One region of the Pseudomonas sp. LBUM1664 genome, then DNA from elsewhere that is predicted to be linked to it. Evidence: predicted binding sites of a transcription regulator. Region 1 holds the regulator's gene; the other holds the start of a gene.
The links. Region 1 encodes sigma-54, which starts transcription at its own class of promoters, with help from an activator protein. Its sites were predicted from a motif close to ANTGGCATNNANNTTGCTNT; they were not measured.

Region 2: glnA (type I glutamate--ammonia ligase) is a predicted target of sigma-54. The motif match lies at 2,253-2,272, and genes of this name have one in related genera.

Annotation. Positions count from the first base shown of each region.
Region 1 covers NZ_CP166791.1:5,298,606-5,303,590, forward strand. The annotation lists gene ACA047_RS24770 (KdsC family phosphatase) at 1-181, shown strand, start outside; gene lptC (LPS export ABC transporter periplasmic protein LptC) at 189-758, shown strand; gene lptA (lipopolysaccharide transport periplasmic protein LptA) at 745-1,290, shown strand; gene lptB (LPS export ABC transporter ATP-binding protein) at 1,290-2,015, shown strand; gene ACA047_RS24790 (RNA polymerase factor sigma-54) at 2,182-3,675, shown strand; gene hpf (ribosome hibernation-promoting factor, HPF/YfiA family) at 3,752-4,060, shown strand; gene ptsN (PTS IIA-like nitrogen regulatory protein PtsN) at 4,073-4,537, shown strand; gene rapZ (RNase adapter RapZ) at 4,539-4,985, shown strand, end outside.
Region 2 covers NZ_CP166791.1:5,954,979-5,959,963, reverse strand. The annotation lists gene ACA047_RS27625 (chorismate mutase) at 68-631, opposite strand; gene glnA (type I glutamate--ammonia ligase) at 752-2,158, opposite strand; gene thiI (tRNA uracil 4-sulfurtransferase ThiI) at 2,487-3,941, shown strand; gene typA (translational GTPase TypA) at 4,080-4,985, shown strand, end outside.

The sequences.
Region 1 (4,985 bases):
CCTGCCGGTGATTCGCCGGGTTGGCTTGGGCATGGCAGTGGCCAATGCGGCCGCTTTCGTACGCGAACACGCCCACGGTGTTACCACGGCGCGAGGCGGCGAAGGGGCCGCCCGTGAATTCTGTGAACTGATCCTGCGCGCCCAGGGCCGCCTCGAAGCGGCCAACGCCGCGTACCTGTGAGCCATTTATGCTGAGCAAGAAGATTCGCACCATTGTGGTGTTCGGCTGTATCGCAGCGATTTTCGCGGCGGTGGGCTACTGGAACATCAGCCCGGAACGCTTTCTCGACCAGCCTGCTGCCAAGGTTGAAGAGAATATCGACTGGTACGCGACCAACACGCATACCCTGCAATACCTGCCCGATGGCAAAGTGCAGTATGAGATGACATCGGACAAGGTCGACCACGTAAAGGCCACCGACATCACGCTGGTCACCACACCGGACCTGAACATGTTCCGCGGCACCGAGTTCCCGTGGCATGTGCAGAGCGTGCGCGCCGAAGTCAATTCCGGCGGCACCGAAGTGGAACTGATCGACTCGGTACGCATCGCTCGAACCGATGAGAAAAACCGTACGACCATCATTACCAGTAGTCGTATGACAGTCTTCCCACAGCAAGAATATGCGCAGACCGAGCAACCCGTTAGAATCGACGGCGCCGGTGGTGTATCGACCGGCACGGGAATGAAAGCGTATTTGAAGGAAAGCAGGATACACCTGCTATCGAACGTAAGAGGACAGTATGAAGCTCGCTAAAACCCTCCCTATTTTGCTCAGTCTGGGCGCAGCACTGGGAAGCGCGAGCGCCTGGGCCCTTCCCAACGACCGCGACCAACCTATCCGTATCCAGGCCGACGACGCTCAGCTGGACGACAAGAACGGTGTAGCCACCTATAAAGGCGATGTGATCATCACCCAAGGCACGATGAAGGTCACCGGCAATACCGTGACCATCACTCGCACCCCGACCGGCGATATCGACGTGGTGACCTCGGTGGGCAACCTGGCCTATTTCGAGCAGATGCAAACCGCGGGCGACACCAAGCCCGTGCAGGGCTACGGGGTGACTATCCAGTATCACGCTTCCCAAGATCGCGTTGTACTGATCGACCGCGCCAAGGTCATCGACAAAGACGGCAACACCACCCAAGGCGAGAAAATCGTCTACGACACGAACAAAAAACTGGCCAGCGCCGGTCGTGCCACGGGTAACAAGGTGACCGAGCAGCGCCCACGGATCGACATGGTGATCCAGCCTAAAAAGAAAACCGAGCAGAAGGCCCAGTAATGGCAACTCTGAAAGCTCAGCACCTGGCCAAGAGCTACAAGAGCCGTCAAGTCGTACGTGACGTCAGCCTGTCCATCGACAGCGGCCAGATCGTCGGCCTGCTCGGCCCCAACGGCGCGGGCAAGACTACCTGCTTCTACATGATCGTCGGCCTGGTCCAGGCCGATCAGGGTCGCGTGCTGATCGACGACCTGGACGTCAGCCACCAGCCGATGCACGGCCGGGCAAAGGCCGGTATCGGCTATCTGCCGCAAGAAGCGTCGATCTTCCGCAAACTGTCGGTTGCCGACAACATCATGGCGATCCTCGAGACCCGCAAGGAGCTCGACAAGGCTGGCCGCCGCCAGGAGCTGGAAAGCCTGTTGCAGGAATTCCACATCAACCACATTCGCGACAACCTGGGTATGAGCCTGTCCGGTGGCGAACGGCGACGCGTGGAAATTGCCCGCGCCCTGGCCACCGCACCGAAATTCATCCTGCTCGACGAACCGTTCGCCGGTGTGGATCCGATCTCGGTGGGCGACATCAAGCAGATCATCCACCACCTCAAGGCCAAGGGGATCGGCGTGCTGATCACCGACCACAACGTGCGTGAGACGCTGGATATCTGTGAAACCGCCTATATCGTCAATGACGGCCAGCTGATCGCCGAAGGCGACTCCGCCACCATCCTGGCCAATGAACTGGTCAAGGAAGTGTATCTGGGCCATGAGTTCCGCCTGTAAGCACAAAGTGTCTGGCGAATCGCCCGGGCGTCGTTTAATTTTATTACGGCGACGCCCTAGGCAAACACTCCAGTTTCAGGCATATAATTTGCTTATGTTTGGCGCTTCGGCGCCCTGTAGTGGATGGCGCATGTGCGCCGGCGAATTAAGGTGTTAAGCCCCAGCCATGAAACCATCGCTAGTCTTGAGAATGGGCCAGCAGCTGACGATGACACCGCAGCTGCAACAGGCCATCCGCCTGCTCCAATTGTCGACCCTGGACCTGCAACAGGAAATCCAGGAGGCCCTGGAGTCCAATCCGATGCTCGAACGCCAGGAAGAAGGCGACGACTTCGACAACACCGATCCGCTGGCCGACAACGTCGAGCAAAAAACCAGTACCGAAATCCCGGAACCGTCCTACCAGGAAGCCGCCCCGACGGTGGATAACCTTGAGGATGGCGAATGGAACGAACGCATCCCCAATGACCTGCCGGTGGACACGGCCTGGGAAGACGTCTACCAGACCAGCGCCAGCAGCCTGCCAAGCGGCGATGACGACGAGTGGGACTTCACCACCCGCACCTCCGCTGGCGAGAGCCTGCAAAGCCATCTGCTGTGGCAGCTGAACCTGTCGCCGATGTCCGACACCGATCGCCTGATCGCCGTGACCCTGATCGATTGCATCAATAATCAGGGCTACCTGGACGAAACGCTCGAAGAAATCCTCGAAGCCTTCGACCCCGAGCTGGACATCGAACTGGACGAGATCGAAGCCGTCCTGCACCGCATTCAGCAATTCGAGCCGGCCGGCATCGGCGCCCGTAACCTGGGCGAGTGCCTGCTGCTGCAACTGCGCCAGTTATCCGCCAAGACGCCTTGGCTGGCCGAAGCCAAGCGGCTGGTCACCGATTACATCGACCTGCTGGGTGGTCGCGACTACAGCCAACTGATGCGGCGCATGAAGCTCAAGGAAGATGAACTGCGCCAGGTGATCGAACTGGTCCAGAGCCTCAACCCGCGCCCGGGCTCGCAGATCGAGTCCACCGAACCCGAATACGTGGTGCCCGACGTGATCGTGCGCAAGCACAACGATCGCTGGCTGGTGGAACTGAACCAGGAATCGGTGCCCAAGCTGCGGGTCAACGCCCAGTACGCAGGCTTTGTAAGGCGCGCTGACACCAGCGCCGACAACACCTTCATGCGCAACCAGTTGCAGGAAGCGCGCTGGTTCATCAAGAGCCTGCAAAGTCGCAACGAAACCTTGATGAAAGTAGCCACCCAGATCGTCGAGCATCAGCGCGGCTTCCTGGAGTACGGCGACGAAGCGATGAAACCGTTGGTCCTGCATGACATCGCCGAGGCGGTTGGCATGCACGAGTCGACGATTTCGCGGGTGACCACCCAGAAATTCATGCATACCCCTCGGGGCATCTATGAATTGAAATACTTTTTCTCCAGCCACGTCAGCACCTCCGAAGGCGGTGAATGCTCGTCCACGGCCATCCGCGCGATCATCAAAAAACTGGTAGCGGCGGAAAATCAGAAAAAGCCGTTGAGTGACAGCAAGATCGCTGGTTTACTGGAGGCACAAGGCATTCAGGTGGCCCGCCGTACCGTCGCCAAATACCGCGAATCCTTAGGGATCGCACCTTCGAGCGAACGCAAGCGGTTGATGTAACAGGCCACGCCACAGCGTTCCAGTGGCAGGTATTTCTGCCTGCCGCTTTATGCACTGGCAACGAAGGAGAAGCTGTATGCAAGTCAACATCAGTGGACACCAACTGGAAGTGACCGAGCCCCTGCGCACCTACATCGGCGAAAAACTCGACCGATTAGAAAGGCATTTCGACAAGATCACCAACGTGCAAGTCACGATGAACGTCGAGAAGCTGCTGCAGAAAATCGAAGCCACGCTGCATATCCCCGGCGGAGAAGTGGTCGCCAACGCGGAGCACACCGACATGTACGCCGCAATTGACCTGCTGACCGACAAGCTGGATCGCCAACTCAAAAAGCATAAGGAAAAGACCCAAAGCCTCCTTCAGGGCGCAACCGGTCGTTAACCCCCCCAATCCATGATCCGACTAGAATCCATCCTGACCCCCGGCCGTTCCCTGGTGAACGTGCCGGGTGGCAGTAAAAAGAAAGCCCTAGAACAAATCGCCGACCTGATCGGCCGCGAAGTGCCGGACCTGAAAAGGCAGGACGTCTTCGAGGCCTTGATCGCCCGTGAAAAACTCGGTTCCACCGGTTTTGGCAACGGCATCGCCATCCCTCACTGCCGCCTCAAAGGTTGTACCGCGCCAATCAGCGCGCTGTTGCACCTTGAAGCCGCCATAGATTTCGACGCCATCGACGGCGCACCGGTCGACCTGCTGTTTGTACTGCTGGTTCCGGAAGCGGCGACCGATGCGCACCTTGAGCTGCTGCGCCAGATCGCCAGCATGCTGGACCGCAAGGAAGTACGCGAAAAACTGCGCAGCGCACCGAGCAACCAGGCCTTGTATCAGGTAGTCCTGGACGAGCAGAGCGGTCATTAACATGCGCATGATCATCGTCAGTGGCCGCTCCGGCTCCGGTAAAAGCACCGCCCTCAATGTGCTTGAGGACAGCGGCTACTATTGCATCGACAACCTGCCAGCCGGCCTGCTGCCGGAACTGGCCGAGCGCGCCCTGATCCACACCGAACTGGCGCAACCCTTGGTGGCGGTGTCCATCGATGCACGCAACCTGCCGAGCCATCTGTCGCGGTTTCCTGAACTGCTCGAGGAAGTGCGCAACCGGCATATCCAGTGCGATGTGCTGTACCTGGATGCCGATGAAGAGACACTGCTCAAGCGCTTTTCCGAAACCCGCCGGCGCCACCCGCTGAGCAACGCCAGCCGCTCCCTGGCCGAAGCCATCCATGACGAAAGCCAGCTGCTGAGTCCGATCGCCGACCTGGCGGACCTGAAGGTCAACACCACGAACCTGAACCTGTATCAGTTG
Region 2 (4,985 bases), 660 kb from region 1:
ACCGAGATATTGAATGTGCTGGCCTCATCGCGAGCAGGCTCGCTCCCACAAGGAGAGGTAGGGGGCCTCAGGATTTTGTGAAGATGCACAGCTCTGCGGTCGCCCGGATCAGGGCGAGCCGGTGCACCGGGTGCTGCTTGTTGTGGTGGGTGGCCTGGGCCAGCCATTGCGGGCACTGCGGGTCGGTGCGGTAGGGGGCGAAGTCGGCCAGTTGTTGCAGCAGGCGTTTTTGCAGTCGGTCGAGTTGCGGGCGGATCTGTCCCACCAGGTCAGGGCGTGGAAGGTCCGGGGCCTTGCCTGCCAGGGTCCAGTCGGACAAGTTGATGTATTGCACCATTTTGTTGGCTTCTATCTGAGCGGCGAAAAACGCTTCCACGGTTTCGCCAGGCAGCTTGTAGGCCGGCGCCTGGGCGACGGCGGCGGCAATGACTTCACGCTCGCGCTGACGGTCTTCTACCGGTTTATGACTGTCCCATTTGCTCAACGCCACTTGGTCGGCGAGGGCCAGGCGTTCGCCAATGGCGTTAAGCAGCGGGGTAAGGGCGTCAGGGGCGGGAGCAGAGGCAGCCTCGGCGGTGGTAGTCAGCAGCGCGGCAGACAGGGCAAGGCAGAGTTTGAAGCGGGAAGTCATGGGCAGTCTCGTCTTCTATGGGGGAGCGGCGAGCCATCATGCACGCAACCTGCGCCCATAAAAAAGGCCTCCCGAAGGAGGCCTCTCTTTATTCACGCCGCGTGTTGCAGCGCTACCGGATCAGCAGCTGTAGTACAGCTCATATTCCAGTGGGTGTACGAAGGTGCGAACCTTGATTTCTTCTTCGCTTTTCAGTGCGATGTAAGCGTCGATGAAGTCATCGCTGAATACGCCGCCCTTGGTCAGGAACGCACGGCCCTTGTCCAGCTCTTCCAGGGCTTCTTTCAGGCTGCCACAAACCTGTGGGATTTCCTTGGCCTCTTCAGGCGGCAGGTCATACAGGTTTTTGTCAGCGGCATCGCCAGGGTGGATCTTGTTCTGGATACCGTCCAGACCGGCCATCATCAGTGCAGCGAAGGCCAGGTACGGGTTGGCAGCCGGATCCGGGAAGCGAGCTTCGATACGGCGGGCTTTAGGGCTGTTCACGTAAGGGATACGGATCGAGGCGGAGCGGTTGCGAGCCGAGTAGGCCAGCATCACCGGCGCTTCGAAGCCTGGTACCAGACGCTTGTAGGAGTTGGTCGACGGGTTGGTGAAGCCGTTCAGGGCCTTACCGTGCTTGATGATACCGCCGATGAAGTACAGGGCGGTGTCCGACAGACCGGAATAGCCTTCGCCTGCGAAAGTGTTCTTGCCGTCTTTGGAGATCGACATGTGAACGTGCATGCCCGAACCATTGTCGCCGTACAGAGGCTTAGGCATGAAGGTCGCGGTGCGACCGTATGCATCAGCAACGTTGTGTACGCAGTACTTCAGGGTCTGGACTTCGTCAGCCTTCTTGACCAGCGTGTTGAATTTCACGCCGATTTCGTTCTGGCCGGCAGTTGCCACTTCGTGGTGGTGAACTTCGACGGTCTGGCCCATCTCTTCCAGTGCGTTGCACATGGAGGTACGGATTTCGTGGTCGTGGTCGAACGGAGGAACCGGGAAGTAACCGCCTTTGATACCTGGGCGGTGGCCTTTGTTACCGCCTTCCACGTCCTGGTCGGACATCCACGAACCCTGTTCGGAGAAGATCTTGAACATGGAGCCGGAGATATCGGACTTGAATTTGACCGAGTCGAAGATGAAGAACTCAGGCTCTGGACCGAAGAAAGCGGTGTCGCCGATACCGGTGGACTTCAGGTATTCCTCGGCGCGGTGAGCGATGGCGCGTGGGTCGCGGTCATAGCCTTGCATGGTGGACGGTTCGATGATGTCGCAGACCAGGATCAGGGTCGGCTCTTCGGTGAACGGGTCCAGGACGGCAGTTTCGTCGTCCGGCATCAGGATCATGTCGGAGGCTTCGATGCCTTTCCAGCCAGAGATGGAGGAACCGTCGAACATTTTTCCGATTTCAAAGAATTCGTCGTCCAGCGCATCACGGGCCGGCATGGTCACGTGATGTTGAGTACCTTTGGTGTCAGTGAAGCGCAGATCAATCCACTTGACGTCATGATCTTTGATGAGTTGAACCGACTTCGACATATGTCCTCCGGGTGGCTTCGGGCGGGTATTGGAATGCCCTTAGATATGGGTGATGCCGGCGCGAATACTCTGCCAAGGCAACCTGCCTCACAAGGGAGCAATTTGCATGCCAGTGCCCCAGCATGGGTTTTTTGCACCAAACCCACGCTTTTAAAGGCGTAAAAAGCAGATTAGCGGACATTTGCGCACTGCAATGTGGCGCGCCAGAAGGCGAACGACCTTTTTTGGTGCATGAAAAACCAGCTGCACATTAACTGGTTAAACCTTGAGCAATTTCCGCTATAATCCGCGCCCCCCTTTTTCGGCTGGCCGTTCGCGCGCTGTTTTCATGAAACTAATCGTAAAAGTCTTCCCCGAGATCACCATCAAGAGCCGCCCGGTACGGATGCGTTTCATCCGCCAGTTGGCCAAGAACATCCGTGCCGTGCTCCGTGATCTGGACCCGGCGGTGGTGGTGAACGGCGTGTGGGACAACCTCGAACTGGAAACCCGCGTCAGCGAACCCAAAGTCCTGAAGGAAATGACCGAGCGCCTGAGCTGCATGCCCGGCATCGCGCATTTTCTGCAGGTCGATGAATACCCCCTGGGGGATTTCGACGACATCCTTGCCAAGTGCAAGCTTCATTATGGCGATGCCCTGGCCGGCAAGATCTTTTCGGTGCGTTGCAAGCGTGCCGGCAAGCACCCGTTCAGCTCGATGGACGTGGAAAAATACGTCGGCAGCCAACTGCGCCAGCAGTGCGGCGCCGCCGGTATTTCGTTGAAAGACCCGCAAATCGAAGTGCGCATCGAAATTCGCGACCAGCGACTGTTCGTGATCCACAGCCAGCACAACAGCATCGGCGGTTATCCGCTGGGTTCGCTGGAGCAGACGTTGGTGCTGATGTCCGGCGGCTTCGACTCCACGGTCGCCGCCTACCAGATCATGCGTCGCGGGCTGATGAGCCATTTCTGCTTTTTCAACCTCGGCGGGCGTGCCCATGAATTGGGCGTGATGGAAGTGGCGCACTTCATCTGGAAGAAGTACGGCAGCTCCCAGCGCGTGTTATTTGTGAGTGTGCCGTTCGAAGAAGTCCTGGGCGAGATTCTCGGCAAAGTCGATAACAGTCATATGGGCGTCATTTTGAAGCGTATGATGTTGCGCGCTGCTTCGCGAATTGCCGATCGCCTGCAAATCGACGCGCTGGTGACCGGTGAGGCGATCTCCCAGGTGTCGAGCCAGACGCTGCCGAACCTGTCAGTGATCGATTGCGTGACCGAGAAGCTGGTCTTGCGTCCACTGATCGCCAGCCACAAGCAGGACATCATCGACCAGGCCAACGAAATCGGCACCGCCGACTTCGCCAAGCACATGCCCGAATACTGCGGGGTCATCTCGGTGAACCCCAAGACCCACGCCAAGCGCGGGCGCGTGGAGCATGAAGAGAAAGAATTCGACATGGCGGTGCTCGAGCGTGCGCTCGAAAACGCCAGGCTGGTGCCAATCGATCGCGTAATCGACGAGTTGGGCCAGGACATACAAATTGAAGAAGTCGGCGAAGCGCTGGCCGGTCAGATCATCATCGACATCCGTCACCCGGACGACGCTGAAGACGACCCGCTGAGTGTTGCCGGCATCGAGGTACAAACGATGCCGTTCTATGCAGTGAACGCGCGTTTCAAGGAACTGGAGCCTACTCGCCAGTACCTGCTGTATTGCGACAAAGGCGTGATGAGTCGCCTGCATGCCCACCATTTGCTCAGTGAGGGGCATGCCAATGTGCGCGTTTATCGACCGAGCTAAGTGCCCGGGGCTGTTTGCCTGTGGCCTGCGTCACCGGCCCCCCGACGCCGTCGACAAGCTGTAACGGCTTGCCGGACTCTACTGTAAATCGCTGCCACGACCTGTCAGCACACCGAATCCTCTGATCGAGATACACAAGTGATCGAAAATCTACGCAACATCGCCATCATTGCTCACGTTGACCATGGTAAGACCACCCTGGTAGACAAACTCTTGCGTCAATCCGGCACCCTGGAGCGCAACGAGCTCAACGACGAGCGCGTGATGGACTCCAACGACCAGGAGAAAGAGCGCGGTATTACCATCCTGGCGAAAAACACCGCCATCAACTGGAACGGCTACCACATCAACATCGTGGACACCCCGGGCCACGCCGACTTCGGTGGTGAAGTAGAGCGCGTGATGTCGATGGTTGACTCCGTACTGCTGCTGGTTGATGCCCAGGACGGCCCTATGCCGCAAACCCGTTTCGTGACCAAGAAGGCTTTCGAAGCCGGCCTGCGTCCGATCGTGGTCATCAACAAGGTTGACCGTCCAGGCGCGCGTCCGGACTGGGTTCTGGACCAGATCTTCGACCTGTTCGACAACCTGGGTGCTACCGAAGAACAGCTGGACTTCAAAGTCGTCTACGCCTCGGCCCTGAACGGTATTGCCGGTCTGGACCACACTGACATGGCCGAAGACATGACCCCGCTGTACCAGTCGATCGTCGACGACGTACCTGCGCCGAAAGTTGACCGTGACGGTCCGTTCCAGATGCAAATCTCGGCACTGGACTACAACAGCTTCCTGGGTGTAATCGGTGTTGGCCGTATCGCCCGTGGTCGTATCAAGCCGAACACCCCGGTCGTGGCTATCGACGCCGACGGCAAGAAGCGCAACGGTCGTATCCTGAAGCTGATGGGTCACCACGGCCTGCACCGTATCGACGTTGAAGAAGCAGCGGCCGGCGACATCGTCTGCATCAGCGGCTTCGACCAGCTGTTCATCTCCGACACCCTGTGCGACCCACTGAACGTCGAAGCAATGAAGCCGCTGACCGTT